Linked DNA regions of Labilibaculum sp. DW002. The protein of the gene in region 2 binds, or shares a complex with, the protein of the main gene of each other region. Links are inferred from orthologs where the notes say so. Each region holds a gene or a part of one and is shown on either strand. Other genes may lie near its edges. The genes, in order: secY and secA.

Region 1 (16,057 bases), 2.0 Mb from region 2 along the record:
TTATCCCCAGGCAAGATCTTAATATAGTGCATTCTCATTTTCCCGGAGATATGTGCTGTTATCACATGTCCGTTCTCAAGTTCTACGCGAAACATTGCATTTGATAATGCTTCGGTAATGGTACCGTCTTGTTCTATTGAAGGCTGTTTAGCCATAAGTAATAATTGTATTATATGTTATTTTATTCCTCAATAAATTCAAAACTGGACAGGATCAGATCATTTTACAATCACCATTTCTTCTCACAATTTCAATCCACGTCCTTTTTTCAATAATCCAGAACTAATGGCTCTTCATGAAGATTTCTCCAATTCCTTGTCTTCCCATCTTTCTTACAGCAGAAATTCAATGACTCTCTGCACGCTTCGTATGGCAAAACCTATTTCGCCTAATGATTACCATCAATATTTTTTACTACTCTGTAAAAACTCTTCTGATAACCTTCAACAGTTGCTGAATGTAGGAGTACTGAACCAATAGTAAAGGTCTTATATAAATTATCAAAAAACAATTCAACAAACCTCATAATCACAGGAAACAACATCTCCCTATTTCAGCTAAAAGCTAGATGGAATTCCTTGAACAACCTACTAGTTAATTAAAACAAAAGGTATTCTGGAATCCATCGTAACCAAGAAACCTTGGTTTTATGCCATAGTTTCTTATTTACTCCTTTGCAATTTTAACAAATCGGAAAATTGAGTTCTAAAGCTAATTCTTTCGATATTACACCTAAAGATTTCGCTATTAGTAAGTTACTCATAATAAGCAACTAAATCAAATCCCCAGCTTTGCCAAAAATCATTTTGCAAAGAAAGCAAAAATATTTTAATAAGCAGCAGCTCCTGCCGGAGATTTACCTTTAATTCTTCCAGACTTCATCAAACCATCGTAATGACGCATCAATAGATGACTTTCGATTTGTTGCAGAGTATCCAAAACAACACCTACTAAAATCAATAATGAAGTACCTCCAAAGAATTGTGCAAAACCACTATTAATACCAGCTAACATTGCAAAGGCAGGCATAATTGCAACCCAACCTAAGAATAATGATCCTGGTAAAGTGATTCGAGACATTACAGTATCTAAGAAGTCAACAGTTTTCTTACCTGGTTTAACACCTGGAATAAAACCACCGTTTTTCTTCATATCCTCAGCCATTTGCGTTGGATTAACTGTAATAGCCGTGTAAAAATAAGTGAACAGCACAATCATTACAAAGAACAAAGCATTGTAATAAAATCCTGTGTAGTTACTTAAAGCAGCAGCAACTCCTGATAATGAATCTGAACTCGCATAGTTCACAAATGCCATTGGCAAGAACATAATAGCCTGAGCAAAGATGATTGGCATAACACCAGCTGCATTCACTTTTAAAGGAATGTACTGACGAACACCACCATATTGCTTATTCCCAACAATACGCTTAGCATACTGTACCGGAATCTTTCTTGTACCCTGTACTAAAAGAATAGTAAGAGCAAAAACAACAAACAAAATTACGATTTCAAGAACTAGTAGAATTAATCCACCACCTTGTCCTTCTAATCTTGATCCAAGTTCAGCTACAAAGTTAAATGGTAAACGAGCAATAATACCAATCATGATGATGATAGAAATACCGTTTCCAATCCCTTTGTCTGTAATCTTTTCACCCAACCACATGATAAACATTGATCCGGCTGCAAGAATAGCCACTGAAGATGCTGTAAAGAAAGCGCCTTTCAAAATGAAAGCTTGTTCAGGCAATTGCGAATGTAGGTTTAATAAATATCCTGGTGCTTGAAGAATAAGAATAACGACGGTTAGGTAACGTGTAATCTGATTGATTTTACGTCGACCGCTCTCACCTTCACGTTGTAAACGCTGAAAGTAAGGTACAGCAATTCCCATTAACTGGATAACGATAGATGCAGAGATGTAAGGCATGATTCCTAGGGCAAAAATTGAGGCATTCGAAAATGCTCCGCCTGAAAACATATCTAACAAACCGAGTACTCCATCAGCAGTTTGAGATTTTAACGCGCCTAAGTGAGCTGGGTCTATCCCCGGCAACACTATCATGGTACCTAAACGGTAAACCAATAGAAGAGCTAAAGTTGTTAAGATTCTTGATCTTAAATCTTCAATCTTCCAGATGTTCTTCAATGTATCTATTAAACCTTTCATTATCTAATCTTACAATTTAACAACAGTTCCCTCTACTTTTTCAATCGCTGCTTGAGCTGATTTCGAGAACGCATGAGCTTTAACTTCAAGCTTAGCAGATAATACACCATTACCTAAAACTTTGACTTTGTCGTTTTTGCTACACATTCCTGCGTTAACTAAAACTTCTACATCAATTGTAGTAAGGTTGTTTTTCTCAGCTAATACTTGCAATACTTCAACATTAATAGCTTTGTATTCAACTCTATTAATGTTCTTAAATCCAAACTTAGGAACTCGACGTTGCAAAGGCATTTGACCACCTTCAAAACCAACTTTCTTCGAGTATCCAGATCTTGACTTTTGTCCTTTATGACCTTTGGTAGAGGTACCACCTCTACCAGATCCTTGACCGCGACCAATTCTTTTATTTGTCTTAACAGAGCCAGCTGCGGGTTTTAAGTTACTTAAGTCCATAATATATGTATGCTAAAATATTAACAATTATTATTCTTCAACGGTAACTAGGTGACTCACCTTTGCAACCATTCCTTTAATTTGAGGTGTAGCCTCATGCTCAACAGTACCATTGATCTTTTTCAATCCCAATGCTTCTAAAGTTTTCTTCTGGCGAGCGTTACTACCAATTTTACTCTTAACTTGGGTAATTTTAATCTTAGCCATTTCCTTTAGTTTAACCGTTAAACACTTTATCTAATGAAACACCTCTTTGATCAGCTACAGTATGTGCATCTCTTAGTTCTCCAAGAGCTTCAATAGTAGCTTTCACAAGGTTATGAGGGTTTGATGATCCTTTTGACTTTGCAAGTACATCAGTAACACCAACACTCTCAAGTACGGCACGCATTGCACCACCAGCTTTTACCCCGGTACCATGAGAAGCAGGCTTAATAAAAACCTCTGCTCCACCAAAACGTGCAAGTTGCTCGTGAGGAATAGTTCCTTTAAGTACTGGAACCTTAATCAAATTTTTCTTAGCAGCGTCAACACCTTTTGAGATAGCTGTAGTAACCTCGTTTGCTTTTCCAAGCCCCCAACCTACTAAACCATTCTCGTTTCCAACAACTACAATTGCTGAAAAGCTAAAAGTACGTCCACCTTTTGTTACCTTAGTAACACGATTAATTGCAACCAGTTTATCCTTAAGTTCTGCGTCGCTAGTCTTAATATTCTTATCTGCCATAATATTTAAAATTTAAGGCCACCTTTACGAGCAGCGTCCGCTAAAGATTTAATTCTACCATGGTATAAGTAACCATTTCTATCAAACACTACTTCAGAAATACCTGCAGTAGCAGCTTTCTCAGCAATTGCTTGCCCTACGAATTCTGCTTGCTCTGATTTATTACCATTCTTCTCAGCAATTTCTTTTACTAGAGATGAAATAGATAATATGGTTTTCCCAGTAACATCATCTATAATCTGTACTGAAATCTGCTTATTTGAACGAAAAACTGACATTCTTGGTCTTTCGGCAGTTCCAGAAATTGACTTACGAACTCTTCTTTTAATTCTAAGTCTTCTTTCGCGCTTAGTTAAAGCCATAATTTACTGTTTTAGAAATTATTTACCCGCAGATTTACCAGCTTTTCTTCTTAGCTGCTCTCCAACAAATTTAACACCTTTTCCTTTATACGGCTCAGGTTTTCTGAAAGAACGAATCTTTGCAGCAACCTGTCCAATCAATTGCTTATCGCAACTCTCAAGAGTAATAATTGGATTAGCACGCTTGTCAGTAACAGCAGTTACTTTAACTTCTGGTGCAATCTCCATATGAATCAAGTGAGAGAAACCTAGAGCCAACTCTAAGATCTGACCTTTAGAAGTCGCACGGTAACCTACACCTACAAGCTCTTGCTCAGTTTTGTACCCTTCAGTTACACCAACAACCATGTTGCTGATTAATGAACGATAAAGACCATGCATTGCTTTATGAGGCTTCTGATCCGTTGGACGCTCTAAAACGATAGAGTTTTCTTCAACAGTTACTTTGATTACAGGATTAACCTGTTGGGTTAATTCACCTTTAGGCCCTTTAACCACCACTGAATTATCTTTGTTTACCTTTACTTCAATTCCGGCAGGCAAAACGATAGGTAATTTTCCAATTCTTGACATTTCTTATCCTCCCTAAATTAGTAAACGAAACACAATACTTCACCACCAACGTGCTTTTGGCGTGCTTCCTTATCTGTCATTACTCCCTGAGAAGTAGAAAGGATAGCAATACCTAAACCGTTAAGTACGCGAGGTAATTCAGTAGCTCCACAATATTTTCTTAAACCTGGCTTAGAGACACGCTTAAGATCCTTAATTGCTGGAATCTTAGACTCTGGATGATATTTCAAAGCAATTTTAATTTTGCCTTGCAAACCATCATCCTCAAATTTGTAATTAAGGATATATCCTTTATCCTTAAGAATTTTTGTCATTTCCTTTTTTACGTTTGATGCAGGAATTTCAACCACTCTGTGGTTAGCCATAATTGCATTTCTTAAACGCGTAAGAAAATCTGCTATTGGATCTGTCATTTTTATAAAAAATTAAATTGATCCCGATTGCTCGGGACAATATTTAACAATAGTTCTTTTACAAACGTTGTTGGTTACCAACTTGCCTTCTTAACACCTGGGATTAATCCTGAATGAGCCATCTCACGGAAAGTGATACGACTTAAACCGAACTGTCTCATGTATCCCTTAGGACGACCAGTTAACTTACATCTGTTATGTAATCTAACAGGTGAAGAATTTTTAGGTAAACGACTAAGACCGATGTAGTCACCTTCCTCTTTTAATTTAGCTCTTTTAGCAGCGTACTTTTCTACTAACTTTTGACGCTTAACTTCGCGAGCTTTCATTGATTCTTTAGCCATCTTATTACTTTTTAATGTTTTTAAATGGTAATCCAAATTCTTTCAAAAGAGCGTAGGCTTCTTCATCGGTATTTGCTGAAGTAACAAAGGTAATATTCATACCCATAATCTTATTCACTTCATCAAGAATGATTTCAGGGAAAATGATTTGCTCTTCAATACCTAATGTATAGTTTCCACGTCCATCAAGCTTACTATTAATACCTTTGAAGTCACGTATACGTGGCAAAGCAACACGAATTAATTTCTCAAGAAATTCGTACATGCGCTCGCGGCGTAATGTAACAGTAGTACCAATTGGCATACCCTTACGTAACTTAAAGTTAGAAATATCTTTACTTGATAGAGTTGATACAGCTTTCTGTCCAGTGATTGAAGTTAATTCATTCAATGAGAACTCTAAAACTTTTTTGTCAGCAATTGCTTGTCCAACACCTTGATTAAGTACTATCTTCGTTAATCTAGGAACTTGCATTACAGATTTGTAGTTAAATTCCTTCACTAAAGCTGGAACAACTTCTTCTGTATACTGTTTTCTAAGAGATGGTATATAACTCATTACTTAATCTCCTCCCCTGACTTTTTAGCGTATCTAACTAATTTGTTATTGTCATTCAATTTTCTACCAATACGGGTCGCTGCCCCGGTAGAAGGATCCTTCACATTCAAATTTGAAATGTGAATAGGAGCCTCTTGCTTAATAATACCGCCTTGAGGGTTAGCTGCGTTAGGTTTAGTATGTTTAGACATCATGTTAACACCTTCAACGATCGCACGTTGCTTGTCAACAAGAACTTCTAATACTTTACCTTCCTGGCCTTTAGATTCCCCTGCGTTTACAATTACGGTATCACCCTTTTTAATATGTAACTTTTTTCGCATTGTTCTAAGTTTACAAGATTATAATACTTCTGGTGCTAGAGATACGATCTTCATGTTTGTTTCACGTAGTTCTCTTGCAACAGGTCCAAAAATACGGGTTCCTCTCATCTCTTCTGCTGTATTCAATAACACACAAGCATTATCGTCAAAGCGGATATAAGACCCATCATTTCTTCTAATCTCTTTTTTTACACGAACAACAACAGCTTTTGTTACTGTTCCTTTTTTCATTTCGGAACCTGGGATTGAGTTCTTAACGGTAACCACAATCTTATCGCCAATTGAGGCATAACGTTTCTTGGTTCCGCCTAACACACGGATACAAAGAACTTCTTTGGCTCCGCTGTTATCAGCTACTAATAGTCTACTTTCTGTTTGTATCATGATTACTTAGCTCTTTCAATAAGTTCAACTAATCTCCAAGTCTTATTTTTACTCAAAGGTCGGGTCTCCATGATCTTTACGGTATCACCTTCATTGCAGGTGTTTTCTTCGTCGTGAGCAGTATATTTCTTAGTCTTGTTCACGAACTTTCCGTAAATAGGGTGTTTTTCTTTAGTGTGAACTGCAACAGTAATGGTTTTATCCATTTTGTCGCTTACCACTACCCCGATACGTTCTTTTCTAAGGTTTCTTTCCATCACTTTTTTACTTTTCAGTTAATTGCCTCTGACGCTTTTCCGTCATTAATTTTGCAATATTACGTCTGGTTTCCTTGATTTGTAAAGGATTCTCCAAAGGTGAAATAGCGTGATTTAGGTTGAAGCGAGTTAATGCTGATCTTTCAGCGTCCAACTTTTCTACTATTTCCTGTGTTGTTAACTCTTTAATTTCCGAATTCTTCATGATTAATCATTTGAATTTTCAACATAATCACGTCTTACGACAAACTTTGTAGTAACAGGCAATTTTTGAGCAGCAAGACGTAAAGCCTCTTTTGCTACTTCAAAAGGTACACCTTCACACTCGAATAACATTCTTCCTGGTGAAACAGGAGCAACGAATCCTTCTGGTGAACCCTTACCTTTACCCATACGTACCTCTGCAGGCTTCTTAGTGATAGGCTTATCCGGGAATACTCTGATCCACAGTTGACCTTGTCTTTGCATATATCGGGTTACTGCAACACGAGCAGCTTCAATCTGGCGACCTGTTAACCACTTTGTTTCAAGTGATTTAATTCCAAAAGATCCGAATGCTAATTCAGTTCCGCGCTGTGCGTTACCTTTCATTCTTCCCTTTTGTTGTCTCCTAAATTTAGTCCTTTTTGGTTGTAACATCGTACTAATACATTAAAATTTAAAGACTACTTCTTTTTTCTTCTATTAAAACCTGATTTTCCACCTTTTGGTGCACGAGCATCGCGCAATCCAGCATTTGGAGTTAAATCTGGTTTCCCATAAATCTCACCTTTACAGATCCAAACTTTGATTCCTAGTAAGCCATAAGTTGTTAAAGCTTCAGCTAAACAGTAATCAATATTTGCTCTTAAAGTGTGAAGAGGAGTACGTCCTTCTTTATACATTTCAGAACGTGCCATCTCTGCTCCATTCAAACGGCCTGAGATTTGAATCTTAATTCCTTCAGCACCCATTCTCATTGTAGAAGCAATGGCCATCTTAGTTGCTCTTCTGTAGGCGATACGACCTTCAATTTGACGAGCAATATTATTAGCGACGATTACGGCATCCAACTCAGGACGCTTAATTTCAAAGATGTTAATTTGTACTTCTTTGTCAGTAATCTTCTTCAACTCTTCTTTCAACTTATCTACTTCCTGACCACCTTTACCGATAATAATACCAGGTCGTGCAGTGTTGATAGTAATAGTGATTAGTTTAAGAGTTCTTTCAATTATGATTTTAGAAATACTTGCTTTTGCTAAACGAGCATTTAGATACTTACGAAGTTTTGTATCTTCAACAAGCTTCTCACCGTAGTTTTTTCCACCAAACCAGTTAGAATCCCATCCTCTGATGATTCCTAGTCGATTCCCTATTGGATTTACTTTTTGTCCCATTCTAACTATTCTTTATTATCACTTTCGGCAGTTTTGCTACCAAGTAATATAGTTACATGATTTGATCTCTTTTTAATTCTATGTGCTCTTCCTTGAGGTGCAGGTCTTAGACGCTTAAGGATACGTGCAGAATCTACTGAAATTTCTTTCACATATAGTGCACTTTCCTCTAGTCTTTGTCCTTCATTCTTAGCTTGCCAGTTGGCAATAGCAGAAAGCAATAGTTTTTCTACGCGAGTTGATGCTTCTTTTGGACTGAAACGAAGTACATCTAAAGCTCGGTTCACCTCCATACCTCTTACCATATCGGCAACAAGGCGCATTTTGCGGGGCGAAGTAGGAACATTCTTTAAGCTAGCAAATGCTTTGCTTAAATTTTGCTCCTTTATTTGGTTTGCTTTTATTCTTTTTCTAGCTCCCATTTCTATGAATTCAAAATGTTAATTAAAACCAACGTCACGCTTAACGTTTTTTCTTATCAGCGTGACCTCTAAAGGTACGAGTTGGCGCAAATTCTCCTAGTTTATGACCTACCATATTTTCAGTAACATATACTGGGATGAATTTATTTCCGTTGTGAACGGCAATCGTGTGGCCTACGAAATCTGGAGAGATCATAGAACGACGTGACCAGGTTTTAATCACTGATTTTTTACCTGACTCGTTTTGTTCTACTACTCTTTTATCCAATTTGAAATCGATAAAAGGGCCTTTTTTTAATGAACGACTCATAACAACTTAGTTAATCAAATTATTTTTTCCTTCTTTCAACGATATACTTATTAGAAGCATTCTTCTTAGCTCTGGTTTTGAAACCTTTTGCCAAGACTCCTGTTCTAGAGCGTGGATGTCCACCTGAAGATTTACCTTCACCACCACCCATTGGGTGATCAACTGGATTCATCACTACACCACGAACACGAGGTCTTCTACCTAACCAGCGAGTACGACCAGCTTTACCACTTCTTTCTAGAGCGTGATCGCTATTAGAAACAGTACCGATTGTAGCTTTACAGGTAACAAGAATCATTCTAACTTCTCCCGAAGGCAATTTGATCATTGCATATTTCCCATCACGTGAAACGAGTTGAGCATATGCACCAGCACTACGAGCCATCACAGCACCTTGAGAGGGTCTTAATTCAATATTATGAACTATTGTACCTAATGGGATATCTGATAATGGCATTGCATTTCCGATCTCTGGAGCAACGTTTCTACCAGAAACAAGTGTTTGATCTACCTCTAAACCATTTGGAGCAATAATGTAACGCTTCTCACCATCTGCATACACAAGCAAAGCAATGCGCGCAGTACGGTTTGGATCGTACTCTATTGATACAACTTTGGCAGGGATAGTATCCTTGTCTCTTTTGAAATCGATTACTCGATATCTTCTTTTGTGACCACCACCTATATATCTCATTGTCATTTTACCGGAGTTATTTCTACCACCGGTTTTTTTCATTGGTCTTAACAATGATTTCTCAGGTTTGTCTGTAGTTACCTGTTCAAAGGTATTTAAGATCTTATTTCTTTGACCAGGAGTTACAGGTTTTAATTTACGTACAGCCATTTTCTAATTAAATATTGCTATAAAAATCTATGTTATCTCCTTCAACTAAAGTTATAATCGCTTTCTTAAAAGAAGCAGTTCTTCCTTCAATTGCACCAGCTTTAGTAAAACGGCTTTTCTTCTTACCTTGATAATTCATGGTATTAACTGCCGCAACCTTAACGTTGTACATTTTCTCAACTGCTTTCTTAATATCGATCTTTGTCGCTCTACGATCAACAACGAAACCTACGCGATTTAATTTTTCGCTTAGGTCAGTCATTTTCTCGGTAACGAGGGGCTTTAATAAAATTTCCATTTTTTTAAACTTAGTTTAGTTTAAACATTTCATTGAGCCCATTAACCGAACTCTCAACGAATAACAAAGTTGAAGCTTTCATAATGTCATAAGTTGCTAAGTCAGAAACACGCACAACTTCAACATTCTTCAAATTACGAGACGACAAATATATGTTTTTATTCTCTTCGTTTAAAACCAAAAGTACTTTTTTATCAGCTACTTTCAGATTATTTTGAAGATCAACAAACAATTTTGTCTTTACTGCTTCAAAATTGAAATCTTCAACAACAACTAAAGCGTTGTTTTTAGCCTTAACTGACAATGCAGATTTACGAGCTAATTGCTTAAGTTTTCTGTTCAATTTGAAACTGTAGTTTCTTGGACGTGGTCCGAAACAACGTCCACCACCACGAAATAAAGGAGACTTGATACTACCCGCACGAGCTGTACCAGTACCTTTTTGCTTTTTAATTTTTGCAGTTGAACCAGAAATATCAGCTCTCTCTTTTGACTTGTGAGTTCCCTGACGTTGGTTTGCTAAAAATTGTTTTACATCTAAGTAAATAGCGTGCTCATTTGGTTCGATGCCGAAAACTGAATCTTGCAACTCAATTTTTCTTCCTGTATCTTCTCCAGCTGTGTTTAAAATAGTTAATTCCATTACTTTTCAATAATTACGTATGAACCTTTAGACCCTGGAAGAGATCCTTTAACTAATAATAAGTTGTTCTCAGGAATTACCTTAAGAACCTGAAGGTTTTGAACCTTCACAGTGTCCCCACCAGTACGTCCGGCCATTCTCATGCCCTTAAATACTCTTGCTGGGTAAGATGCAGCACCAATAGAACCAGGTGCACGTAAACGATTATGCTGACCGTGTGTCGCGCCACCTACTCCGCCAAAACCATGACGTTTTACAACACCTTGGAAACCTTTACCCTTTGATACCCCTGCAACGTCCACATAAACTGTGTCCTCAAAAATATCAACAGTAACAGCCTCACCTAAAGCATACTCTTTGTCAAAATCCGAAAATTCAACAAGTTTCTTCTTTGGAGTTGTGTTTGCCTTTTTAAAGTGCCCATCTAGCGCCTTAGTTGTTCGCTTTTCTTTCTTTTCATCAAAAGCCAACTGAAGTGCTGCGTAACCGTCAGACTCAAGAGTCTTAACTTGTGTTACGACACATGGACCTGCCTCAATGACAGTGCATGGAATACATTTTCCCTCGGCACTGTAAACGGAAGTCATTCCGATTTTTTTTCCAATTAATCCTGGCATTTCTCTTTTTGTTTTAAAATAAAACTAACAATTACTGTCTATCAAACCTTAATTTCAACTTCTACTCCACTTGGCAACTCAAGTTTCATTAAAGCATCAATCGTATTTGCAGTTGAACTGTAAATGTCAATTAAACGCTTAAATGAAGAAAGCTGAAATTGTTCTCTTGATTTCTTGTTCACAAAAGTTGAACGAAGAACAGTAAATATTCTCTTGTGAGTAGGAAGTGGAATTGGTCCACTTACTACCGCACCTGTAGCCTTAACTGTTTTTACAATCTTATCAGCTGACTTGTCAACCAAGTTGTGATCGTAAGATTTCAGTTTAATTCTAATTTTCTGGCTCATATTATTAAATCTATTACGATATTAATTACAATAATTCTACTTTACCCTTAGCGGCTTCTACAACCTCTTTTGCAATTCCCTTAGGTACATCTTCAAAATGTGAGAATTCCATAGAAGAGTTCGCACGACCAGAAGATAGAGTTCTCAATACAGTTACATAACCGAATTGCTCAGACAAAGGTACCTTCGCGTTTACAACACGAGCACCATGCTTAGACTCCATTCCTTCGATCTGACCACGACGCTTATTCAAGTCACCGATGATATCACCCATATATTCTTCTGGAGTAACAACTTCAACTTTCATAATAGGCTCAAGAACGATTGGTCCTGCCTTAGCACAAGCTTCTTTGAAACCTTGCTTAGCAGCCAACTCAAATGATAATTGATCCGAGTCAACCGGGTGGAAAGATCCATCATACAAAACAACTTTCAATGAATCGACAACATAACCTGCCAATACACCGTTTTTCATTGCTTCAATAAAACCTTTCTGTACAGATGGTACAAATTCTTTTGGAATGTTACCACCTTTAATTTGGTCAATAAACTGTAATCCTTCTCCTTCGAAATCTTCATCAACCGGAGATAAACGGAATTGAATATCAGCAAATTTACCACGTCCACCAGACTGCTTCTTGAATACCTGACGGTGCTCAACTTCGCGAGTAATAGCTTCCTTATATGAAACCTGAGGCGCACCTTGGTTACACTCAACCTTGAATTCACGCTTCAAACGGTCAATAATAATATCAAGGTGAAGCTCACCCATACCAGAGATTACTGTTTGACCTGAATCTTCGTCAGACTTAACCTGGAATGTAGGATCCTCTTCAGCTAGTTTAGCTAAAGCCATACCCATCTTATCCACATCTTTCTGAGTCAAAGGCTCAACAGCAATACCAATTACTGGATCTGGGAAATCCATAGATTCTAATTCGATTGGAGTTTCTTTTTGACAAAGAGTATCTCCAGTACGAATATCTTTAAAACCTACACAAGCACAAATATCACCAGCCTCAACACGGTCGATAGCATTTTGCTTGTTTGAATGCATTTGATATAAACGTGAAATACGCTCTTTGTTACCTGTTCTTACGTTATAAACGTATGAACCTGCATCAATAGCACCTGAATACACACGTGTAAATGCCAAACGACCTACAAATGGGTCAGTAGCAATTTTAAATGCAAGTGCTGCTAAAGGCTCATCAACCGATGGTTGTCTAGAAGCAACTTCGTTAGTTCCAGGAACAGTACCTTCAATAGCATCAATATCTAATGGATGTGGCAAGTAAGTAATCATAGCATCCAATAATCTCTGAACACCTTTATTCTTAAATGCAGAACCACATAACATTGGAACAATTTCCATGCTAATAGTAGCCTTACGGATAACCGCATACATCTCATCTTCAGTAATAGAATCTGGATCTTCGAAGAAACGCTCCATCAGCTCTTCATCCTGCTCAGCTACTGCCTCTACAAGATTAGCTCTCCACTCTTCAGCTTCTTCTTTAAGATCAGCTGGAATTTCTTCCATTCTGTAGTTTGTTCCACTCTCATCTTCGAACCAGATACAAGCTTGCATTGTAATCAAATCAACTACACCACAAAACTTCTCTTCTGTTCCGATTGGAATTTGAATAGGTACAGGATTAGCACCAAGCTTTTCCTTAACCTCACGTACAGCTTTGAAAAAATCAGCACCAGAACGGTCCATCTTGTTCACAAAACCCATACGAGGAACTTTATATTTATTAGCTTGTCTCCAAACTGTCTCAGATTGAGCTTCAACTCCACCTACAGCACAAAAACATGCTACAGCACCATCAAGAACACGTAAAGAACGCTCTACCTCTACAGTAAAGTCAACGTGACCCGGGGTATCAATAATATTGATTTGGAATTTCTCGTCATTGTAGTTCCAATAACAAGTTGTAGCAGCAGAAGTAATGGTAATACCACGCTCTTGCTCTTGCTCCATCCAGTCCATGGTAGCAGCTCCATCATGCACCTCACCAATTTTGTGAGAAACACCAGTATAATACAAGATACGTTCTGTAGTTGTAGTTTTACCAGCATCGATGTGAGCCATAATACCAACATTTCTGGTATATTTTAAATCTCTTTTTGCCATGATCCTAATTATTAAAATCTGAAATGAGCAAAAGCACGGTTAGCCTCAGCCATTCTATGTGTATCTTCTTTCTTCTTATAAGCACCACCTTCTTCGTTGAATCCAGCAATAATTTCAGCTGCCAACTTATCGGCCATAGACTTACCAGATCTCTTACGAGCAAAAAGAACCATATTCTTAATAGAGATAGAAACTTTTCTTTCTGGACGAATTTCCATTGGAACTTGGAAAGTTGCTCCACCTACACGGCGAGACTTAACTTCAACACCTGGAGTAATATTCTCCAATGATTTTTTCCAAACTTCTAAAGGAGACTTCCCTGTTTTTTCAGTTTTTTCCTTAACGATTTCTAACGCTGCATAAAAAATCTTAAATGATAGATTTTTCTTTCCGTCAACCATTAAGTCATTTACAAATCGTGTTACCAACACATCATTAAATTTTGGATCCGGTAACAAGATTCTCTTTTTTGGTCTTGATTTTCTCATCTTTCTTAGTTTACGAGTTATCCGTTGTAGCTGCCTTTTTCAGTCTTCAAAAATCTCACGATCATTTACTCAACTTAATAGAGAACAACACATAAACATTAACTCACAGTTTTAAAAACTAGAATTAATTACTTTTTAGCTTTTGGTCTCTTAGTACCATACTTAGAACGACGCTGCATACGACCTTCTACTCCTGAAGCATCTAGTGCACCACGAACAAGGTGATATCTTACACCTGGAAGGTCCTTAACACGACCACCACGAATCAATACGATCGAGTGCTCTTGCAAGTTATGTCCTTCTCCTGGAATGTAAGCATTCACTTCTTTTCCGTTTGTCAATCTAACACGAGCTACTTTACGCATAGCTGAGTTAGGCTTCTTAGGTGTAGTAGTGTAAACACGAACACAAACTCCTCTTCTCTGAGGACAAGAATCCAAGGCTGGAGCCTTGCTTTTCTCTACAAGTTTGGTGCGTCCTTTTCTAACTAACTGTTGAATTGTAGGCATATTAACAATTACTTTGTGATTAAATATATTTTAACAAATTGGTTGCAAAGGTATTAATTATTTCACAAAAACAGCAACTCAACTCTGTGTTTTTGCAAAATCCCCTTGAAATCAGCGCACAAAGATAGGAAAAGAGTTTAGAAAAGACAAGTTATTATCTGTCAAAAAATTAAGTGATTTTATTTTTCTTGAAACACAATCTTAAAACCCGCCAAAAACAAAGGAGTAAAATCAAAAATACGGCAATTAATTCAACAAGTTAAATACTAAACTTGCTCATTTTCTAATGTATATTGCATCTAACTAAAAAGTTAATTAATTTGGAGAACCTTATAAGCCAAAATGGAACTTATGATCCATTTTAATAGATAATGTACAATTTTTTAACCCAATAAAAATTTCGAGTATGAAAGTTTATCAATCTAATGAAATTAAAAACATCGCGCTCATTGGCAATGCCGGCTCGGGTAAAACGACCCTAGCTGAAGCAATGTTATTTGAAGGCGGTGTTATTAGTAGACGCGGAAACGTGGATGATAATAACACCGTTTCTGATTACAACCCGGTAGAGCACGAGCATGGCAATTCTGTTTTCTCAACAGTTTTGTACACAGAATGGTTAGGAAAGAAAATCAATTTTATCGACACGCCAGGTGCTGAAGATTTCGCAGGTGGTGTTATTTCTGCCCTAAATGTGGTTGATACCGGTTTGATGCTAATTAATGCTCAACACGGTGTTGAAGTAGGAACTGAGATTCTTGGTAGAAGAGCGACTAAGAGAAACAAACCTTTGATCTTTGTTGTAAATCACCTCGATCATGAAAAAGCTAATTTCGAGCAAAGTATCGAATCTGCTAAGGTAAGCTTTGGTAACAAGGTTGCTATTGTTCAGTATCCTGTAAATGCTGGAAATGGTTTCGATGCCGTTGTTGATGTTTTAAAAATGAAAATGTATAAGTGGGGTCCTGAAGGCGGGAAACCAGAAATACTTGACATCCCGGAGTCTGAGTCAGAAAAGGCAAATGAACTACACAACGAACTTGTTGAAGCAGCAGCTGAAAATGATGAAGCTTTAATGGAACTTTATTTCGATAAAGGAAGTTTGACTGAGGATGAGATGAGAGAAGGAATGAGAAAAGGGATGACAGCTTGTGATCTATATCCTGTTTTCTGTATTTCTGCAAAAAAAGATATGGGTGTTCGACGCCTAATGGAATTTATTGGTAATATCGTACCATTCGTAACAGAGATGCCTGCCATTCCTACCGTAAGCGGACGTGAAGCAAAATGTGATGCGAATGCTCCGACTTCCTTATTTGTATTTAAAACATCTATTGAACCACATATTGGTGAAGTCAATTACTTCAAAGTAATATCTGGTAAAATTAAGGAAGGTGATGATTTAACGAATATTAATAATGGCACAAAAGAACGTCTTTCTCAGCTATATGCTGTTGCAGGTCGTCATCGTGAAAAAGTTTCAGAACTTG
Region 2 (17,038 bases):
CAACACGATCTAATTGATGTCCTGTATATTCTAGAGCTTCTATTGTATTTTTAAATGTTGCCTTATCTGAATTTTCAGCGATCTGATCGATTTCAAATCTAGCATTTTCAATACCCTTTGTAAAAGCTGGTAAAAAATGCTCCTGCTTAATTAATTCAAAAGGTGCCGATCCATAAGGTGTTTTAAATTCTTCTAATAATGGATTTGTATGTATAGTCATATTTGTTTTTATTTAGATTAAGAACAAAGATATAAAATTGAAGATTCAATCAATCCTGAAAAAAATGGAATCTTTTGAAAAAATGATCAAAACACTCCTAAAAAGTCGTATAAATTCTGAATATCAATTAATTAACACTAATATACCATTCGACATTTAGTTAAAATGAAGTCTATGCAAACCTTTCCATTGTCGCCACAACAATCACAATATCAAGGCGCAAGGCTATTTCTCATGAATATTCACTATATTTGAATTAGTTTAAACAGGGGGATTAGTAATAATCTAGCGTTACAGAAATGAGAAACAAAAATTTGCATATCAAAAAGAATTACCAAACAGAAGCAAGAATGTATTTCTATGCATCTAATTTGTCGTATTCTCCTCTACGTCTACCATCCCATCCCATGGGGTATTTCCCTATGCGCTAATAGAGTATCCAAATACTCTTGTCTTTCCTTTAGAACAAGGAAGGCATTTCAATTTAATTACTTTTAATTATATACGAAGCTCGAGAACTCACCTCTTGCTTAGCGATGCTATATATTATTATATCATGAAAAGAATTTGCATTAAAATAGGCTCTAATGTTCTCACAAAAGAAAATGGAGAATTAAACACTTCCAGAATTAAAAATATTGTATTTCAGATTTCAGAATTACATAAAAAGGGTTTCCAATGTATTCTAGTATCTTCAGGTGCTGTGGCTGCAGGAAAAAGCAAGCTTAGTTTGTCTGAAAAACTAGATACTGTTTCTGCTAGACAAATTTGGTCTTCTGTTGGACAAGTGGAACTTTTAAATATGTACTCTTCATTTTTAAAGGAATTTAAAATAGAGTGTGCTCAAGTTTTGGTTACCAAGCAAGATTTTAGAACAAGGGAACATTATTTAAACATGAAAAATTGTTTAAATTCCCTTTTAACCAACAGCATACTCCCAATTGTAAATGAAAATGATGCTGTTTCGGTTACTGCTCTAATGTTTACTGATAATGACGAACTATCTGGTTTAATTGCATCGATGATGGATGTTGAAGCACTGTATTTATTGAGTAATATTAATGGAATCTACACAGGAAATCCAGAAGATGATGATTCAGAATTACTATCTACTGTAAATGGAGATATTAATCGTTTAAAACAATTCATTACAACAAAAAAATCCAATTTTGGAAGAGGTGGAATGCTCACAAAATGCAGCATTGCAGGAAGAGTAGCGAAATCTGGTATTCCAGTTCATATTGCAAATGGTGGCGTAGATAATATTTTGTTGAATTTAATCAACTCTCCAAATGAGGTAATGCACACAAGCTTTACAGCTAGCAAAAAAGCATCAACAGTAAAACAATGGCTTGCAGGCTCTGATGGATTTGAAAAAGCGAGGCTAATTATTAACAAAGGAGCTGAAGATGCCTTATTATCTGCCGAGGCGACTAGCTTATTACCAATAGGCTTAATTGAAATACTAGGTGAATTTGAAAAAGGTGATATCATTAAAATCGTTGGACAATCGGGAAAGGTTATTGGTCTTGGAAAAACACAATACAACAAAGAAAAAGCAAGTAAATATATTGGGAAATCAGGAGCTAAACCTTTAGTACACTACGATTATCTTTTCCTATACTAAATTTTCAATAGATATTGTTGAATCTCTTAAATCAAAATAAAATGAATTGCACAGAACAACTATATAAAGTAAAGGAAGCTTCTAGAAGCATGTGTTTACTTGAATCTGATAAAATTAATACAGTATTACAACAACTTGCTCTATCGCTACGAGAAGCCAAGAATCTTATCATTGTAGAAAATAAGAAAGATTTAGCCAAAATGTCGATACAAGATCCAAAATACGACAGACTTTTACTTAATGGAGAAAGAATTGATGGAATTGCGAATGATATTGAAAACACATTACAGCTTCCTTCACCATTAGGGAAAGAATTATCTAATAAAACGCTTGACAATCAACTTGAAATAAAAAAGATAAGTGTTCCATTAGGTACAATTGGGGTTATTTACGAAGCACGTCCTAATGTAACACTTGATGTATTTGCCTTGTGCTTTAAGTCAGGTAATGCTTGTGTACTTAAAGGAGGTAGCGATGCTGAACATTCGAATAAGGCTTTGGTATCTTTAATAAAAGCTACACTCGATCGTTTTGAAATAAATTCAGATATTATTCAATTGCTACCTCCAGAAAGAGAAGCAGCCAAAGAACTAATGAACGCTGTTGGCTTTGTTGATGTGTTAATTCCAAGAGGTTCACAAAATCTAATTAATTCTGTACGTCAGAATTCTAAAGTACCCGTAATTGAAACTGGAGCCGGAATTGTCCATACCTATTTTGATAAAGATGGAGATTTAAACAAAGGAATTGACATCATATTTAATGCAAAAACAAGGCGTGTTAGTGTTTGTAATGCTCTTGACTGCTTAATTATTCACAAAGATAGGATAGCTGACTTACCTAGTTTAACAAATAAGTTGCAAGATAAGCAGGTTGAAATATTTGCAGATGAAATAGCATATGCTGCAATTAAAGAATCCTATCCTAAGTCATTACTTAACAAAACAGATAAAAATTCGTTTGGCACTGAATTTTTGAGCCATAAAATGTCGATTAAAACGGTTGATAATTTTGAGGACGCAATCAATCACATTTATCGTTACAGTTCAAAACACAGTGAAGCTATCATTAGCGAAAATAGTAAGACTATTAATATCTTCACTTCTGTTGTTGATGCTGCAGCAATTTATTCAAATACATCCACAGCTTTTACAGATGGAGCTCAATTTGGTTTAGGTGCAGAGATTGGAATCAGCACTCAAAAATTACATGCGAGAGGGCCAATGGCTTTAGAGGAATTAACATCCTACAAATGGATCATTACTGGAGATGGACAAATTAGAGAGTAGACTTTAATTTAAGAAATAGACTAATCCAATCAATTTAAATTGATTGGATTTTTCATATCCCTTTACAGCATTTCATAAGTTTTTCTATGATTTGTGCTGACATTATCATATATTCGAATGAAAAATCACGAAATCTTACGCTAGTAAAAAACTACCATTGATTAGATTTAATAAACAGCTACAATTTTAAATGATTATTAATATTCAAGCGGTATTATTTTAATGATTAAAATCATCATTATATACACGAAAGAATCAAATCCTTACATGAGACGCCTCTGCGTCATTTATTAGAACTATATGAATATTAAGTAAACAGAGGATCAACTTCATTATTTTGCACTGTTCACTAAGAGTGCGAATGGCATGAATTATACTTTCAATAAATACTTCGCAGGCATAATCCGTTATTATTGATATAAAATCAGTAAATCTCTTTACCGATCTACTTTTAGAAAAATAGTTAGGCCTCTCACAATATTTTCCATTCAGATTCAATTAGAACGCCTTACGCCCTATCATTAAATCATCTTTTTACTTACATTTGGTGACCCAAATATTAAAGCAAAATAATGGAACAAAAACTTTCCTTTTATATAGATCGAGTTAATGCATTTACAAATCAAATCTCTGATCTAAGAAAACAGAATAGAATACTGTCATTCTTTCGTCTTACCAGTGCTGTAGGAGCACTTGTATTGTTTTATGTATTTCTATCCTATTCTGTTGCAATTGCAAGTGCTATTGCGATAACATTAGCTGCTATGCTGGTTTATTTTGTAAGAAAATACAACCGAAACAGTAAAAACATAAAAAGGTTAAAAACCTTACTAACGATTAATGAGAATGAAATTTCTTGTTTAAAGACTCGACATAGTGATCTTTTTTACGATGGAGAAGAATACGCAGACCAAAACCACTCCTACTCTTCCGATCTGGATATTTTTGGACAACATTCCTTATTTCAATTAATGAATCGTAGTGTCACTAAAATTGGTAATAACATTTTAGCTAACTGGCTTTCTAAGCAATCAACAAATGAGGAAATTAAAATAAGACAAAATGCAGTAAAGGAATTATCTGATAAAATTGATTGGAGACAAGATATCACTCAATATGGGCTAACCAGTAATCTAAAAAATGATGACCCTAACTTTGTTATTAGCTGGGGAAAGAAAGCATCCCCATTTCACGGAAATAAATTACTCTTCATCACAATAATAGTAATGCCTTTGCTATCCTTAGGAGCCTTAATTTATTCTTTTATTGGATCTCAGGCGCCAATCATTATCATGGTGCTTGTTAGTATCGTAATTCACTACTTTAATCATAGCAAAGTTAATCTGGCTCATGAACAAACAGCCAAAAGAGGTAAAATGCTTAAGACCTATTCTTATATCATTAAAACATTCGAAAAAGAGAATTGGAGTTCTGACAAACTGAGTGCTTTAAAAAATCAATTTGCGAGCAAAGGTCGGGCTACATCAAAAAAAATAGATCAGTTAACAAAGCTAATAGAGTTACTTGACCAACGTTTAAACATTGCTGTTCAAATCATGATTAACCTTTTGTTCTTTTATGAGCTACATCTTCTATTTAGAATAGATCGTTGGAAACAAAAGCATGGAAGTGAAACAGAGCAATGGTTTTCTGCAATTGGAGAAATTGAAGCTTTATCAAGCATCGCGAACCTTAGTTTTAATCACGAAGATTGGTGCTTTCCCACTATTTCTGAAAAACATTTTGAATTAGATTTAAAAGAAGCTGGACACCCTATGATTGATCAGCAAAAAAGAGTTAACAATGATTACTCATTAATTGGCCCAGGATGCGTTCACATTGTTACTGGATCTAATATGGCTGGCAAAAGCACATTTTTAAGAACTGTTGGTGTAAATATCGTAATGGCTCTTACAGGCGCACCAGTTTGTGCAAATAAAATGATTGTTTCGAATGTAGAAGTAAACACTTCCATGAGAATAAAAGACTCAATTGAAGATAATGAATCATCGTTTTACGCCGAATTAAAAAGAATACAGCAAGTTATTGAGAAAGTAAATAAAAAAGAAAATACATTACTTCTATTGGATGAGATTTTAAGAGGAACGAACTCGAAAGACAAGTCTACTGGATCGAGAGCACTTATTAAGCAGCTAATTAAATATGACGCGGTTGCCATGGTTGCAACGCATGATCTTGAGTTATCTGACTTAGAAGAACAACTTCCTGGGCAGATTGAAAATAAATTCTTCGACATACAAATTGATGGAGAACAACTTTATTTTGATTACAAGGTGAGAAATGGTGTTTGCAAAACCTTTAATGCTCCAATTTTAATGAGAAAAATGGGAATAGATATGGATATCTTGCTAGAAAAATAAGACAGATAGGCACTGAAAAAAAGAAAAGCCGAATCTTTACAGATTCGGCTTTTTCTATATTTTAAATTTTTTAAGCTTCTGGCTTTATTTTGAAAGATCGTATAAAAAAGAACAAACCAATTAAAACAAATGGAAGACTTAACCATTGTCCCATATTTAAAGCCATACCTTCTTCAAAAGCTTCCTGATTTTCTTTAATAAACTCAATAAAGAAACGAGCTGTGAAAATCAATATGAAAAAAGCTCCGAATAGCCTTCCACTATATTGTTTTGCATTTGTTTTCCAATACATAAAGAACAATACAACAAAGGAGATAAGATAGCAAATTGCTTCGTACAATTGCGCTGGATGTCTTGGTGCCAGAGGTTCAAATATTGAAGCTCTTACGAATTGAAATCCCCACTCAGAGTGAGTTTGAGTTCCAATAATCTCAGAATTCATCAGGTTACCCGTACGAATAAAGAATCCAGCCAATGCTACAGGAATAGCAACTCTATCAAGTACCCATAAAATAGATTTCTTACTCACCTTTTTCGAATAGAAATAAAGTGCGGCTAAAATTCCAATTGTTGCACCATGAGAGGCTAATCCTCCATGCCAGATCTTTAAAATTTCAGCAGGGTGTTGAGAATAAAATTCCCAACCGTAAAAAATCACATGACCTAATCGTGCACCAATTACGGTAGCAATTAAGGTATACATAAAAAGCTTCTCAAGCCACTCTAAAGGAATGCCTTCCTTTTTAAACATTCGCTCAACAAGTTGATATCCCAGTAAAAAACCAAGAGCAAATAGTAAACCATACCATCGTACAGCAATAGGGCCAATTTTAAATATTTCAGGATCTACATCCCAAAGGATTGATAGTAGCATAGTTGTTATTTTAAGTGTGCATTACTAAAACAGTAAATGGATTGTTCTTATAACAGAACAATCCATGTGAATTTAGTATGTTTTTTTTATTTATGAAAATTAAGCTGGAATTCCTTTACCGTGGCATTGCTTAAATTTCTTACCACTACCACAAGGACAAGGTTCGTTACGACCTACTTTTTGAACATTACGAACTGGTTCCATCTTTTTAGGTTCAGCTTTTTCACCACCACGACCCATTTCTTCTTTGGTCGTTTTCAAATTGCTCATATCTGTCCTTTTACGCTCTTCAGCTTGTCTTACTTCTTCAGGATCAGACAATGGAATGTGTCCTTTCATTAAGCTACTGATAACGCTTTTGTTTACACCTTCGACCATCGACTTGAACAAGTTGAAAGATTCAAATTTATAAATCAATAGTGGATCTTTTTGCTCGTAAGATGCATTCTGAACCGATTGTTTCAAGTCATCCATCTCACGTAGATGCTCTTTCCATGAATCGTCAATTGTTGCCAGAATAGCTACTTTTTCGTAGGCACGAACCAATTCTTCCGCTTCTGTTTCGTAAGCTTTCTTCAAGTTAGTTACAACCTGGAAATTCTTCGTTCCATCAGAAATAGGCACAACAATATTCTCGTACATTTCTGATTTTGTTTCATAAACATCTTTGATTACAGGATAAGCTTGCTTGCTAATTGTCTCAACTTTACGTCTATGAGCATCTAAAACAATTTCATGTAACTTGCTTGATATATCCTCCGGCTTTTCTTTCATGAACTCTTCCTCAGTAACAGGAGATTCAATTGAAAGTACACGAATTAGTTCCAGTTTGAAATCTTCGAAATCTCCACCATGGTATTCATTAACCACCGCTTCGCAAACATCGAACATCATATTAGCAATATCAACCTGAATACGCTCACCAAATAAAGCATGACGACGACGCTTATAAATGACTTCACGTTGAGAGTTCATAACATCATCATATTCAAGCAAACGCTTACGAATACCGAAGTTATTCTCTTCAACTTTCTTCTGAGCTCTTTCAATAGATTTAGAAATCATTGAGTGCTGAATCACTTCACCATCCTCAATACCCATTCTATCCATCAACTTCACAATACGATCTGAGCTAAACAGACGCATCAAATCATCCTCAAGAGAAACAAAGAACTGAGAAGAACCAACATCTCCCTGACGACCGGCACGACCACGTAACTGACGGTCGACACGACGAGAATCGTGACGCTCTGTACCAATAATCGCAAGACCACCGGCAGCTTTCACCTCATCGCTCAATTTAATATCGGTACCACGACCCGCCATATTGGTTGCAATCGTTACGGTTCCTTTATAACCTGCTTCGGCAACAATATCTGCCTCACGCTGGTGTAATTTTGCATTCAGTACATTGTGTTTAATGCCTCTTAGTTTCAACATTCGGCTCAAAAGTTCCGAAATCTCAACCGAAGTTGTACCCACAAGAACCGGACGACCTGCTTTTACAAGCTCTCCAATTTCATCGATAACTGCATTGTACTTCTCACGCTTCGTCTTATAAACTAAATCTTCTCTATCATCACGAGAAATAGGACGGTTTGTTGGAATAACAACCACATCCAACTTATAGATATCCCACAATTCACCCGCTTCAGTTTCTGCTGTACCTGTCATACCCGAAAGCTTGTGGTACATTCTAAAGTAGTTCTGAAGTGTAATGGTTGCAAAAGTCTGTGTTGCAGCCTCAACCTTCACACTTTCCTTTGCTTCAATCGCTTGATGTAATCCATCGGAATAACGACGACCTTCCATAATACGCCCCGTCTGCTCATCAACGATCTTGACCTTACCATCCATAAGAACATACTCAACATCCTTCTCGAAAAGTGAATAGGCTTTTAATAACTGGTTTACGGTATGTACACGCTCAGATTTAACCGCATAGCTTTGGATCATCTCATCCTTAGTTTTCAGCTTCTCTTCATCAGACATGTCCGATTTCTCGATAACTGCAACTTCTGATCCAATATCCGGAAGAACAAAGAATGACGAATCATCACTATCGTCCGTAATCAAATCGATACCAATATCAGTTAACTCAATAGAGTTTTGCTTCTCATCAATAACAAAATACAAGTCATCTGTAATGATGTGCATGTTTTTGTTATTCTCTTGCATGTAGAAGTTCTCAGTCTTCAACAATAAAGCTTTATTTCCTTGCTCACTTAAGAATTTAATAAGTGGCTTCATTTTTGGCATCCCTTTGAAAGTTCTAAGCAATAACTTAGCGCCTTCTTCCAGCTCCTTCTTATCCTCGCTCTTTAATAAACGCTTCGCATCGGTGAACATTTTCATCACCAAATCAGTCTGCGCTTTAGCCAATTTCTGCACCTTAGGCTTTAGCTCATCGTATAACTGATGCTCTCCTCTAGGAACAGGACCAGAAATAATCAATGGCGTACGAGCATCATCAACTAATACCGAGTCAACCTCATCGACGATTGAATAGTTATGACGACGCTGAACCAAATCTTTAGGATTGGTTGCCATATTATCACGTAGGTAATCGAAGCCAAACTCATTGTTTGTACCGAAAGTAATATCGCAAGCATAAGCTGTACGTCGCTCATCTGAATTAGGTGTATGCTTATCGATACAATCTACTGACAAACCGTGGAATTGGTAAATAGGTCCCATCCACTCCGAGTCACGTTTTGCCAGATAGTCATTCACGGTAATAACATGAACACCACGACCTGTTAATGCATTTAAGAATACCGGAAGGGTTGCAACAAGGGTTTTACCCTCACCAGTCGCCATCTCAGCAATTTTACCTTGGTGAAGTACAATACCACCAATCAACTGAACATCGTAGTGAACCATATTCCATGTAATTTCTGTACCCCCTGCTAGCCATGAATTGAAATACACCGCTTTTTCTCCGTCAATTTGCACATTATCGTAATGTGGCGCTAAATCTCTGTCAAACTGAGAAGCAGTAACTTCCAATTCATCATTCTCAGTAAATCTACGAGCTGTATCCTTAACAACAGCAAAAGCCGTTGGAAGAATTTGATCTAAAACCTCTTCAATCTTATCATCAATATCCGACTCAATCTTATCTATTTTATCGTATATTTCTTCCTTTTCATTAACAGAAAGCTTACCATTTTCAATCTTCTCTTTCAAGCTTGAAACTTCATCTTTTTCAGCTTGAATATGATCTTGTATTTTTTGCTTTAACTTATCTGACTCTCCACGAAGTTCATCAGTTGTAAGTTGCGTAATCCTATCGTATTCTAATTTAATTTGTCCTAAATATGGACTCAACTCTTTAAGGTCTCTATCTGCCTTATTGCCAAACAGTTTACCTAATGCACTATCTATAAAACCCATTTTGTGTTTATTGATTTCAATATGAATAAACGCCCTCGATGCAATGCGTCGAAAACTCAATATATTTATGATGTAATAATTTCTTGTCTGAACGACAAATTGGTAAGAATTAGCTTAATACAGGTGCTCTAACCCGAAAATCACCATCCAGAATAGTCGAGATGTAAACTTCTGGTGCAAGTTTGAAGCATTGAAAGTCTTCCAAAATTGGCACACTTTCTACGTCAATGTCTTGATTTAAAGGTGGAAATTTTGGTAAGTTTTGAAGTAAAGAAACTTCATTCGTAGTATGAATAGAAGATCCAGTAAAGTGATCCTGTTCAACTTGAACAAGAATTGGTGATGAATAAGCTTCATCAATATTATCAACATGATCGGCATACCATTCGGCAAACAGTTGCTGATCGATAGCAAACTCCTGACCATTGGCCGTTGGAACTGCTGCCGCACAACCTGTGAGCACACAAAAAACTACTATGAGATACCTGTTCATGTCCATTGAGACCAAAAGTAGAAATTTTTATTGATTTAACACCTTTACATCATAAAAAAAAGCCCCACTATGTGAGGCTTTCAAATATTGAATGGTTTAAAATCCTTAAGCTTTTGTTGTATCAATAAAAACTCTTGATCTGAATTCTTTATCCATCATGTAGAGACCATTACCTTGGCAACCAATCATTTTTAACTGATCGATAATCTCACCAACTCCAGCCTCTTCTTCTACTTGCTCGTCAACAAACCACTGCAAGAAATTAACTGTTGCGTGATCTTTCTCTGCAATAGCAACATTAACACACTCGTTAATTAAGCTTGTTACTTTCTCTTCGTGCTTTAATGTTTCTTCATAAATGTTTAAAACACCATCCCACTCCGAAGGCACTTCAGCAATTGGTTCAAGAATAACTCTTCCACCACGCTCATTTACAAAATCTAACATTTTCATAGCATGTGAAGTCTCTTCTTCGAACTGAACTTTCATCCAATTTGAGAATCCCGACATGCCATTTGTATTAAAATAGTTAGACATTGATAAGTAAAAGTATGCAGACCAAAATTCAGCATTAATCTGCTCATTCAAGATCTTCTCTACATTTTTATTTAAAGCCATAATAATATTTTTAGTGTATTCTAATTTTACCCAAAAATAAGAAGAATTAAGTGAATGCAGCAGAAATGCTAATGTAGATTGATTCTATTTTGCATATACTGTAAAATCACATTCCTAAATTTGATCCTAAAAAATGTTAAGATCATCGAGTAAGTATATTTTTTATTAATAATTTTCTTTGATAGTTCAAAAATCTAGCTTAGGTTTGCACAATGTAAACTGATTTTGATTATTTAGTATACTTATATGAAAATAGGTGATAAGAATATAGAAAAAGTGGTATTGAATTGCACAAAGACTCTCCTTCTGCAATCTGGAGTTAAGGGATGGAACATGGATGATTTGGCAAGAGAATGCGGTATGTCTAAAAGAACCCTTTATAAGATCATAGGCAATAAAGAAGACTTATTATACAAATGTTATTCTGATAACATGGACATAGTCATCAATTCCTTTAAAACCTACTCCGAGCAAGATAAGGATTACCATACTTTACTTGAAAACATGGCGAATCAACAAATTGAACATGTTGAGGAATTTATCATTGTCAATTTTAAAACGATTAAAACTGAATACCCCAGAATAGAAGCTATGATTCACGAGAAACTAATTACTCGAAGAAGTATGCTTATTGATTTTTTAGAAGAAGGGAAAGCCATGGGGTATATACATGAGAGTGTCGAATCTCGAGTAATTACCAACATTGTGAGTGCATTAATGGAGTTCAATATCAATATGTGCAAAACTAAAACAGAATTTGAATCTAAAATTAGAGAGGAATTGAAATATATCTTCTCCTCCATTCAGAAAAGATAGTGCAGTAAAACTAAATCGCAGCATTAGGAAACAAACAGCAAATAGTCAGCTGCTTGTTCCCTATTTTTTTCAACGACAAGTAAACTACTTACACTCTTTTAGTTTACATTGACAACATATAAATAACAAATATTTTAAACTAAAGATTAATAATGAAACAATTAAGAAATGCCTGTTGCTTACTAATCATACTACTTAACGTAGTAAGTTGCAAAGAAGAAGCGAAGAAAAAAACATACCTACGATCGGTACGGGTGATTGAAACAAAATTAAGTTCAGAGCAAAATAACAACACTGTTGTTCCTGCTAGTATTCATGAAAAGAGAGAAACCAAACTTGCCTTTAGAGTAAAAGGACCACTCGTTAAGTTGAATGATATTATTGGTGATTTCGTATCAAAAGGTGATGTAATTGCAAAAATAGATCCTCGTGACTATAAAATTGCCTTAGAGGCGACACAAGCTTCTTATAAACTCGCCAGTGCCGAATATGATCGCTATAAGACATTGTTGGAACAGGAAAGTGTTGCTGAGAGTACTTTCGATCAAATTGAATCGAACTATACTTCAGCTAAAACTGCTTATGAGTCTGCAAAAAATGCATTGAATGATACTGATTTAAGAGCCCCATTTGCAGGATATATCAACAACACTTTTGTAAATAATTATGAGGAAGTAAATCCTGGCCAAGGGATCGTTTCATTAATTGACTTATCTAAATTTGAGGTTAAAGCATCGATTTCATTAGAAGATTTATCCAAAATTAAAGAGGGTACTAAGTTTAATTGCCTTGTTGAACGTAGTGGTGAAAAACTTCGTCTTCCTGGCAGATTAAAAGAAATTGGGCATAAAACCAGCTCATCAAAACAATCATACCCTATTTCTATTTTAATTGATGTACCAGAAAATATTAAGCTACGAGCAGGAGTTACTGCCTATTTGGAAATTTGCGAAAGCAATACTGATTCGAATTCCTTTCTGCAAGTGCCTATTTCCTGCGTATTCTCAAAAAAAGATAAAACACTTGTATGGATTTACAATGAAAAAACCGAACAAGTATCTGCCAAGGAAGTTCGTAAAGGACAAATCCTATCGGATGATATGATTCTAATAGAAAAAGGCTTAAAAGGTGGTGAATTTATCGTTAAAACAGGAGTACATTTTTTAAGCGAAGGACAAAAGGTTAAAAAATTGGAAGCATTCTCAAAAACAAACATAGGTAATAAATTGTAGTAAAATGAGTTTAACAGAATATTCACTTAAAAATAAAATAGTAATTTACTTTTTGCTATTAATTGTGATGGTTGGAGGAATATCATCTTACTTTAGTATGGGTAAGCTTGAGGACTCTTTGTTTACAATTAAAACGGCATTAGTAATTACACAATACCCGGGAGCTTCGGCTCATGAGGTAGAACAAGAGGTTACCGAAGTAATTGAGCGAGCTGCTCAAAGTATGGATAATATAAAAGAAATTTCTTCTAGTTCATACGCCGGACTCTCTATTGTAGATATTGATATTGAGGAAAAGCTTCGTTCTGATGAAATGCCTCAGGTTTGGGATATTCTTCGAAAAAAAATTACAGATGCTTCCCCAGACTTACCTGCAAATGTGAAAACACCAAATATTATTGATGATTTTGGTGATGTATATGGCATGTTCTATGCCATTACTGGTGATGGGTTTTCTCATGAAGAACTAAATGACTACGCTCAATATCTGAAAAGAGAATTATTGCCTGTTAAGCATGTGGGTAAGATTACACTTTTTGGTAATCGAATTGAGTGCATCGATGTAATTATTGATGATGCTAAAAAATCTGAATTGGGAATCAATCCTGGTATAATTGCCCAAGTGTTCAATTCACAAGCCAGTATTGCTGCGGCGGGTCAAATTGAATTACAAGATCGATATGTAAGAGTTTCGGGAAACAATGCCTTTAAAAATCTCGAAGAAATCAAAAATACAATTGTACAGGTTCGCGACGAACAATTTTATTTGAAAGACATCGCAGAGATCAAAAAATCATACCTCGAACCTGCTGTGGGCTTGATGAAACGAAATGGTAATGATGCTATCGGATTGGCTATCTCTACAACTAAAGGAGGTAATGTGCTTTCTTTGGCTGAAAACTTAAAAGCTAAATTGGATATCATTAAACCAAACCTTCCTTTAGGTCTAGAAATCAATTCCGTTTATAATGAAGCGCATGAGGTGGAAGTAGCTAACGACGATTTTATTGCAAACTTGATTATGTCAGTTGGAATTGTTGTTATCGTTCTGTTAATATTTATGGGATTTCAGTCTGGTATCTTAATTGGAAGTGGTCTTATCTTCTCTATATTGGGAACCTTGATTGTAATGAATGCAATGGACATCAGTCTTCATAGAACTTCCTTGGCTGCAATTATTATTGCTATGGGAATGTTGGTTGACAATGCAATTGTGGTAACTGATGGTGCTTTAGTTTCCTTACAAAGAGGCTTAAATAGACGAAAAGCAATTGTTAATATTTCAAGCTCTACCTCTCTTCCATTATTAGGTGCAACGATTATTGCCATCCTAGCTTTTCTACCAGTATTTTTAGCACCTAATGCGGCAGGTGAAATTTGTAGAGATTTATTTTTGGTCTTGGCAATATCATTGACATTGAGCTGGTTTTTTGCGATGACACAAACAGCATTAACCAATGAAAGGTTTCTAAAAGTACCTAAAGAGATAAAAGATCCTTATGCAAGTAGGATGTATATCAAATTTAAAGAGTTTTTAATTAAGAGTTTGCGCTATCGGTGGATTTCTTTGGCATCAGTAATTTTGTTTTTAATTGTATCTATGGTTGCATTTGGCAATTTGAAACAAGCTTTCTTTATGCCTCTTGAAAAATCATATGTAGAGATTGACTATTGGTTACCCGAGGGAAGCTCTGTTAATAAAGTAGAAGAAGATCTAGCAAAAGCTGAAAAGGAACTATTTAAGAATTATCCTGAAATTATCAATATTGTAAGTAGCATTAGTCAAACACCACCTCGCTATATATTGGTAGCACATAATGAAAGTTACAACACTAGTTTTGGTCAATTGATGATTGAAACAAATAGCTCTGAGGAAGCCGATGCAATGAAGCCAAGTTTAAGGAAGTTCTTTGCTGACAATTATTCGCAAGCTCGATGCAGAGTAAAAGATTACATTGCTGGACCACCAATAAAGTATAAGGTAGAAGCGCGTTTTATGGGGCCTGATCCTGCAGTATTAAGAGATTTAGCCGAGCAAACGAAGATCGTTATGCAGAACGAACCCTTGTGTGGAGATATTTGTGATGATTGGAGAAATAAAGTATTAACCTGGGTTCCTCAGTATTCGCAAGTAAAAGCATCTCGAGTAGGCATTTCAAGAAGCGATTTTGGGAATGCAATTCAGCAATTGACAAGTACAGGTTTAGGCATAGGTGTGTATCGTGAAAACGAAGAGCAAATGCCTGTAATGCTAAAAGTAAATCAAAATGCCCAAAACAGTATTTCAAGTATTGAAAATACGGGTGTTTGGTCGCAACAAGGAGCTTATTCTGTGCCTTTAAAAGACGTAGTTGATAATGTAGAATTTAAATGGGAAAACAGCGTTATCAAAAGGTTCAATCGCCAAAGAGCCATTACCATTAAGTGTGATCCTGAAGATCCAAGTGTTACCGGAGCCACCCTTTTAAGTTATATGAAAAAGGATATTGAAGCTATTTCCTTACCTGAAGGATATTCCTTTATGTGGGATGGTGAGCTAAAACCATCGATGGAATCGCAGGAAGGAACGAATAAATTTATGCCTGTATCCTTATTGTTAATGGTCTTTATCATCATCATGTTATTCAATAGTGTAAGACAATCGCTTGTAGTTATTGCCATTATTCCATTATCGATTATTGGTGTTGGAATTGGATTATTTGTAACAGATAATGCATTTGGATTTATGGCAATAGTTGGATTTTTGGGTCTAATTGGAATGGTACTTAAAAATGCCATTGTGTTAATGGACCAAATCAACATTAATCTGAATACAGAAGGAATGCAAGCATTTTCTGCAGTAGTTAATGCCTCCATCAGCCGTTTAAGACCTGTTTCTCTTGCTGCTTTAACCACCATTTTAGGAATGTTGCCTATCGTAACTGATCCAATGTATGGATCAATGGCAGTAACAATCATATTTGGATTGTTATTCGCTACAGTACTTACACTTATTGTAGTACCTCTACTTTATGTCATCTTTTACCGAATCAAAGTAACAGAACTAAACTAATAATCATGATTGAAAATATAAGCAGTAAATATTTTAGAACGGAATTTGTCCAAGGGGTGATGATGCTTAAGTTGGATTACTCCATTTTTTTAGAAAAGGAGACTTTCGTTCATAAAAATGAATTATTGGAATTTCTTGATGAAATCAATTCTAAAGATGAGATTAAAACCCTAGTTATTAATAATGAGCATCCAGAATATTCCATAGATCAATTTAAAAGTAAATGGAATTCAATATTTGAAGAAAGTGATTATGAAAGTGCAATACTTCGAGTGTTTCGTTCCTTTAACCAAGTATTTTTAAAAATTAAATCTCTTGAAAAGGTTATCATTTCAATCAATTCAAAACCAATTACTCCAATGCTATTTTGTTTTAGCATGGTGGCTGATTTAAGGTTTGCATCACAAGAATTTTATCTGGATAATGACAATTGCAATATGCTCAATATCCCTAAAGGAGGAGCTGTTTTCTCGGAATATCACTTAATGTATTTAAATCCATTAAAATTACTGTTTTACACGGATAAGGTATTCTCTGATGAACTGTATAACAAACATATTATCGATGGGATATTCAATAAAGAAGAGCTGATAAACAAGGTGCTTTTAATTGCGAATCGATATAATAAGTTCAATTACATAGAAATAGAGGCTGTTAAAATCTTTGAGCACAAAAAACAGAGAAAATTTGAATTCGCTCTCCAGAAAGAGGATGAGTTTTTATTGACTTGTATTCGAAAAATGAAAAATAAGAGTAAATAATGAGATATAATATATTTAAAACAGCTTTCCTATTAACGATAGGATTACTGGTTACAAAGCAAATTGTTGCTCAAGAGGTTCTATCACTACAAGTTTGTAAGGAAAAAGCCCTAGAGCACAACCAAACGGTTAAATCTGCTGTATCTGATTTTAAGTCGAGCGAAGCTTCCTTAAAATTAAGCAAACGTGCTATGTTGCCTACTTTTGATTTGACATCTAACTATACTTATTTAAGTGATCCCAATCAAATGGTAATTCCGGGATATGAGTTACCTACAA

The links.
Region 1: the proteins of secA (region 2) and secY are in contact, whole or in part, in a crystal structure (PDB 3DIN), measured with the Thermotoga maritima proteins. The link is inferred for Labilibaculum sp. DW002 from one-to-one orthologs. Residues at the interface, in WP_004082002.1 of Thermotoga maritima: Glu261, Ala262, Arg263, Lys300, Ala301, Arg302, Thr303, Ile304, Ile305, Leu323, Tyr324, Asp325, Pro326, Val329, Ser330, Tyr333, Ile336, Lys340, Phe345, Val349, Glu363, Phe364, Tyr374, Ser375, Gly376, Gly377, Glu393, Ile395, Thr482, Ser483; in WP_004081795.1 of Thermotoga maritima: Glu108, Gly109, Glu110, Glu111, Ala236, Glu237, Arg238, Arg239, Ile240, Thr241, Ile242, Gln243, Tyr244, Ala245, Arg246, Arg247, Val248, Thr249, Gly250, Arg251, Arg252, Val253, Tyr254, Gly256, Ala257, Ser258, Thr259, Tyr260, Leu261, Pro262.

The regions. Positions count from the first base shown.
Region 1 is NZ_JAKJSC010000001.1:2,318,583-2,334,639, forward strand. The notes cover bases 1-2,846. They hold secY (preprotein translocase subunit SecY), read right to left. Parts: upstream 2,173-2,846; coding sequence 829-2,172; downstream 1-828. Other genes in these bases: infA (translation initiation factor IF-1), read right to left, coding at 1-155; rplO (50S ribosomal protein L15), read right to left, coding at 2,182-2,628; rpmD (50S ribosomal protein L30), read right to left, coding at 2,659-2,835; rpsE (30S ribosomal protein S5), read right to left, coding at 2,846-2,846. Outside these bases: more of rpsE, read right to left, coding at 2,847-3,355; rplR (50S ribosomal protein L18), read right to left, coding at 3,361-3,717; rplF (50S ribosomal protein L6), read right to left, coding at 3,736-4,290; rpsH (30S ribosomal protein S8), read right to left, coding at 4,308-4,703; rpsN (30S ribosomal protein S14), read right to left, coding at 4,778-5,047; rplE (50S ribosomal protein L5), read right to left, coding at 5,052-5,606; rplX (50S ribosomal protein L24), read right to left, coding at 5,606-5,929; rplN (50S ribosomal protein L14), read right to left, coding at 5,948-6,313; rpsQ (30S ribosomal protein S17), read right to left, coding at 6,316-6,570; rpmC (50S ribosomal protein L29), read right to left, coding at 6,578-6,775; rplP (50S ribosomal protein L16), read right to left, coding at 6,778-7,209; rpsC (30S ribosomal protein S3), read right to left, coding at 7,236-7,949; rplV (50S ribosomal protein L22), read right to left, coding at 7,955-8,371; rpsS (30S ribosomal protein S19), read right to left, coding at 8,412-8,681; rplB (50S ribosomal protein L2), read right to left, coding at 8,701-9,525; and more genes. UniProt on the Escherichia coli protein: The central subunit of the protein translocation channel SecYEG. Consists of two halves formed by TMs 1-5 and 6-10.
Region 2 is NZ_JAKJSC010000001.1:272,854-289,891, reverse strand. The notes cover bases 6,291-10,117. They hold secA (preprotein translocase subunit SecA), read right to left. Parts: upstream 9,788-10,117; coding sequence 6,491-9,787; downstream 6,291-6,490. Other genes in these bases: L3049_RS01200 (hypothetical protein), read right to left, coding at 9,897-10,117; lgt (prolipoprotein diacylglyceryl transferase), read right to left, coding at 6,291-6,391. In the rest of the region: proB (glutamate 5-kinase), read left to right, coding at 777-1,847; L3049_RS01220 (glutamate-5-semialdehyde dehydrogenase), read left to right, coding at 1,889-3,136; L3049_RS01215 (MutS-related protein), read left to right, coding at 3,709-5,517; more of lgt, read right to left, coding at 5,588-6,290; more of L3049_RS01200, read right to left, coding at 10,118-10,250; L3049_RS01195 (ferritin), read right to left, coding at 10,386-10,898; L3049_RS01190 (TetR/AcrR family transcriptional regulator), read left to right, coding at 11,145-11,714; L3049_RS01185 (efflux RND transporter periplasmic adaptor subunit), read left to right, coding at 11,867-12,946; L3049_RS01180 (efflux RND transporter permease subunit), read left to right, coding at 12,951-15,998; L3049_RS01175 (Clp protease/crotonase-like domain-containing protein), read left to right, coding at 16,004-16,759; L3049_RS01170 (TolC family protein), read left to right, coding at 16,759-17,038. UniProt on the Escherichia coli protein: Required for protein export, interacts with the SecYEG preprotein conducting channel.